DNA from 2 places in the Paraburkholderia sp. BR14320 genome. Region 2 is predicted to be linked to the other one. Evidence: predicted binding sites of a transcription regulator. Region 2 holds the regulator's gene; the other holds the start of a gene.
The links. Region 2 encodes FNR, which switches genes on or off when oxygen is low (the NO sensors DNR and NnrR bind a similar motif). Its sites were predicted from a motif close to TTGATNNNNATCAA; they were not measured.
Positions count from the first base shown of each region.

Region 1 (2,464 bases), 550 kb from region 2:
CCGTGCTAGCAAATATCACGGCGACCACGCGTGTGCTCTTCTGCCGAACGGAGTGTCCCCCTGTCACAGGCGCCGGCTACGATGCACCTGCCCGCCTACGCGTCAGTCAGGCTAATGTGCCACGCGTCTATCAGACTGCCGGACGGGGACATGTCAATTGATCCAGGTCAAGACTGGTAAGTGACTCGCTTGCGGGGACGTCTCGGTCGGGCAGTTATCGTAGCGCGCGTGATCGTTAAAAGCTTCGTTCCGAGCCGGAATCGCCCTGCGCAATCGAGATGCGCGCGAATTGATGCAGATCAACGGAGCCAGCAGTCAGCGCGAGTGCAATGGCGACATGCGCTAAACGCTCCGATCAACCGTCGCTGCATCGCTGGTCTCGCGAAATCGCGTCTCGATGACGACCGCTCAACATACACTGCGCCAATGCGAAATTCGATAGCGTGCTTGACGGCCATCGCCGCTTGCCTGACCGGCTGCGCGCACATCCCGGCAGCTTCGCCGCAGGCCCCCGGCCAACCCACAGCCTGTGTCGCGGGTCCGCCGATCGATCTGCAACGCTACATGGGAAAGTGGTTCGTCATTGCGGAAACGCCATATCTCAGCGACAACGACTATGTCGGCAGCTACGACGAATGGACGTTGCGTGCCGATGGAAAAATCACAGACGACTATCGCGGCCGACGACACTCATTCGAACAGCCGGTCACAGGAAGCCACTTCGTGGCGAAGGTTGCGGGTGGAACGGGGAATACGACGTGGCGAGTCGGACTCATCTGGCCATTCGAAGTCCGGGTTGTGACCGCGTATGTGGATCCTGAGTATCACCACACGATTCGCTGCATGGTCGACAGCGACATGGTGTGGGTGCTCTCGCGCAGTCCAACGATGGGCGACGAGACTTACCTCGATCTGATTGCCCGACTCGCCGGTATGGGCTTCAACGTTCAGCGAATACGGCAGGTTCCACAAGATGCGGAACATATCGGCCCACCGGGATCTGAATGAAATCCGGGGAACGTGGTTCGAAACCGGTGGCGTAAAACCAAAATCGACGTCGTTTCAACGGAACTAGACCCTTTAGTCGGACGTCCCGATGCTCCATCATTGATACACGTCAACGCCTGCGCCTCGCAGGCGCTCATCCTCTTATTTGAGCGTCACGCTTTTTCATCCCAGCGGTCATCTGCAATTGGGCGTGATCTGCCGCCGTGCACGCGACGCACATGCCGACTCTTCGAGCGGAGAACGAAGTGCCCTATTTCAGCAATGCCGATCTGCCCGAATCGGTTCGGGATCATCTGCCGCAGCACGCGCAGGAGATCTATCGGGCTGCATTTAACGCTGCATACGAGGAATACGCGGCCGATGCGCGTCACGAAGAAATCGCGCATCGCGTGGCATGGGCGGCAGTCAAGCGGCGTTACGTCAAGGGCGGCAATGAGTGGATAGCGCGCCGCTGATCCGCCGGATAGTGGCGCTCCTGCTGCCGGTCAAAGCCCTTTGTGCTGTACAGCCCGCAGGCCCCCAATCCGGTTGACTTGCGTCAACGCTGCGGTCTCCCGCCTACCCGGACTGGATTCAGTCATGCGCGAAGACATCTTTTGCGTGCCGATGGAGTCAATGCGATGAACTACCGCAACTTGCTGGTCCATCTGGACGATAGTCAGGCAGCGCGGCAGCGCCTCGAAATCGCGTTGCGCGTCGCCCGGCAGTTTGATGCGCTATTGGTGGGGCTGGACGCCACCCCCATTCCGGATCCTCACATATTGTCCGCGATACCGGGCGCGGCCAGCATGTACGCGGAAGTAATGCGGCAGAGCGATCAACAGCGAGCGGCTTTGCGTGATCTATTCGACGCCGCGTGCCGGCACGCAGAGGTCGCCGGCCAATTCCGATGCCGCGACGCCAGCGACATGCGTAGCATCGTACGGTACGCGCGTCTGGCTGACCTTATCATCGCCGGCCAGTCGAACCCGAACGCCTCCGAAACATACATCCACGATCACGTTGGCGAACAGCTGATGATGACAGCAGGGCGACCCGTGCTCTTCGTGCCCTACACGGGCGTATTCCCGAGCGTCGGCAACCGCATCCTGATCGCATGGGATGGAAGCCGCGAGGCGACCCGCGCCATCCACGACGCCCTGCCGTTCATTTCCCGCGCGCGACAGAACATCCTCGTGACGGTGCATGGACCGGCGGACGCGCCGCTTGGCGCGCGCATTCCGGGCACGGAAATGGCACGTACGCTCGCCCGTCACGACGCGGTCATCGACTTGCTCGAACTCGAAGGCGCCACCGGAGAGCGCGTGGGAAGCAAGTTGCTGTCGTGCGCGCAGGCTCATGGCAGCGACCTGATCGTGATGGGTGGATACGGTCACGCGCGCTGGCACGAAGCCGTGTGGGGCGGTGTTACGCGCGCGCTGCTGCAATCGATGACTGTCCCGGTTCTGATGTCGAA
Region 1 is NZ_JBFPKG010000001.1:559,941-562,404, forward strand. It holds gene AB3X89_RS02525 (lipocalin family protein) at 427-1,008, shown strand; gene AB3X89_RS02530 (ChaB family protein) at 1,227-1,463, shown strand; gene AB3X89_RS02535 (universal stress protein) at 1,629-2,464, shown strand, end outside.
Region 1: AB3X89_RS02535 (universal stress protein) is a predicted target of FNR. The motif match lies at 1,537-1,550, and genes of this name have one in related genera.

Region 2 (2,464 bases):
GGCCATCCAGTCGATCTGCTTTTGCAGCTCATGCGTTTGCGCCGCAAGCGGCTCGGTGTCGGCTTGCTGATTCAGCTTCGCTTCGAGCAGCGCGACGCTCATTTTCAGCGCCGTCAGCCGTTGGCCGAGATCGTCGTGCAGTTCGCGTGCAATACGTTTCTGCTCGTTTTCACGGGCGATCTGCGTGTGCGTGGATACCTGACTCGCGCGTTCGAGTTCCGCGAGACGCATGCGCTCGGTCAAGTCGCGGGTGACCTTGGCGAAGCCGAGCAGCGCGCCCGACGCATCGTGCACGGCGGAAACGACCACGTTGGCCCAGAAACGCGAGCCGTCGCGACGCACACGCCACCCTTCGTCCTCGGCGCGGCCGACGGTTGCGGCGGTTTCCAGTTCGCGAGCGGGCTTGCCGGCCGCGATGTCTTCCGGGGTATAGAACTTCGAGAAATGCTGGCCGATGATTTCTTCGGGCGTGTAGCCCTTGATGCGCTGTGCGCCGGGATTCCAGCTGGTTACGCGGCCGGCGGGGTCGAGCATGAAGATCGCGTAGTCCTGTACCGCTTCGACCAACATGAAATAGCGATCCTCGACGGACACGTCCGACCCGGACGCAACACTGGTGAAGCAGGAAGACTCGCCGCTCGATAGACCCATCGCTCCTCCGGGCGGCCACGCAAGGTCGCGTACCGCAACGCACTGAGTTATATCAGTTCAGGAGCGCCGGTTCCACCCGGCATGTCCCGCGAACGAACGTGAGGCGAGCGCCGCGCCGACGCTCAAACCCGAGCCAGTCGTTCCGGGTCTTCGATGCGGATCGTTTTGCCGTTCGCCTTGACGAGGCGTTCGCGCTGGAACTTCGAGAACATCCGGCTCACCGTTTCGAGCTTCATGCCCAGAAAGCAGCCGATTTCCTCGCGCGTCATGCGCAGATGAAACTCCGCGGCCGAAAAGCCGCGCGCCTTGAAGCGCTTCGACAGATTCAGCAGGAACGTCGCGACGCGCTGCTCGGCGGTCATCGTGCCCAGCAGCATCATCTGGCTCGATTCGCGCACGATCTCGCCGCTCATCATCTGATAGATGTGATGCTGCATCGGTTTGATCTCGCGACAGATCGCCTCTAGCTGCGCGAACGGAATGATGCACACGACGCTATCTTCGAGCGCGATCGCATCGCAATTCTGCTTGCCCTCGCCGATGCCGTCGAGGCCAAGCGAGTCGCCCGCAATCTGGAACCCGGTCACGTGCTCGCGGCCGTCGCGATGCATGACCACGGTTTTGAATGAGCCGGCGCGTATCGCGTAGATGCTTTGAAACTCGTCGCCCGCGCGATACAGCGCGTCGCCGCGTTTAATCGAGCGCGTCGAGCAGATCAACGCGTCGAGCCGGCTCAGTTCGTCCGGCGTCAGCTCGGGCGGCATGCAGATCGCGCGCATCGCGCAGGTGGAGCAGCGCGTGACGGCGTGGCGTGCCGCCGCGGTGCTGGGCGCGACGTGGATCGGTACGACGTGCGAGGTGCGAGGCGCGTCGTGGCGGGGTTCACGGACTGCGGCAACTTGCATGATCGGCTCCTGGCGGTCAGACCCGATGCGCACGGCGCGCATAGGCAATCGCTTCGATGGCGCGGCAGGCGAGCTCGAACTCCGAGGTCTTGTCGAAGAAGAAGTCGGCGCCCGCCGCTTCGCACGCGCGGCGAAACGCCGTCGCGTCATGATTGGTCAGCACGATGCTGACGATGGACGGCCGCGCCCGCGACAGCGCAGCGAGCAGCAGCAGGTCGGTCTTGCCCGAGAAACACGGGTCCAGCACCGCGACATCGGCGCGACTCGCGACGATGTCGTCGAACGCGTGCTCGACGCCCGCGGACTCGCCGGCGATTTCGATGCCGGGAATCAGCGCGATCAGACAAGCAAGCCGGCGCCGGACCTCGGTCGCATCGTCGACGAGAAAAACTCTCGATAAGGTGGCTGACGGGGGGCTGTCCATACCGACCAGTATTGGCGACCTAACCTTGGAAATATATCGGCGGCGCTTTAAGCGGTGCTAGGAGTTCAGGCAGTGGTTGTAGGAATATTCCTAGTGGCTTGCTGGCGATGTCGTCCAGCGGCGGCGACGCCGAGCGGCGGCCCGTTGACCTGCGTCAAGCCGCGTGGCGGCGCGCGCTTCACACTGTCGGTGCAAACGCGCGACGGCGCCACTTCGGGTCATGCCAGCGCTTTCAGAGGGAGTCCGACATGTATGCACGAATTCTGGTTGCACTCGACGACAGTCCCAGCGCGCAGCGCGCCTTCGCCGAGGCGCTGAAGCTCGCGAAGCTGACGGGCGCCACGCTCGAAGCCTGCTGCGTGGTGGGGCACGGCAAGTGGTCGAACAATGCCGACGTGGCTTTCGAGCCGGAGCCGGCGAGCGCGGCGCAAGATTTCGCCAGCCGCGCGCTCGATGGGCCGCGCGAGCTGTTGCGCGAGGCGCA
Region 2 is NZ_JBFPKG010000001.1:13,116-15,579, forward strand. It holds gene AB3X89_RS00070 (PAS domain S-box protein) at 1-651, opposite strand, end outside; gene fnr (fumarate/nitrate reduction transcriptional regulator Fnr) at 774-1,556, opposite strand; gene AB3X89_RS00080 (response regulator) at 1,573-1,980, opposite strand; gene AB3X89_RS00085 (universal stress protein) at 2,229-2,464, shown strand, end outside.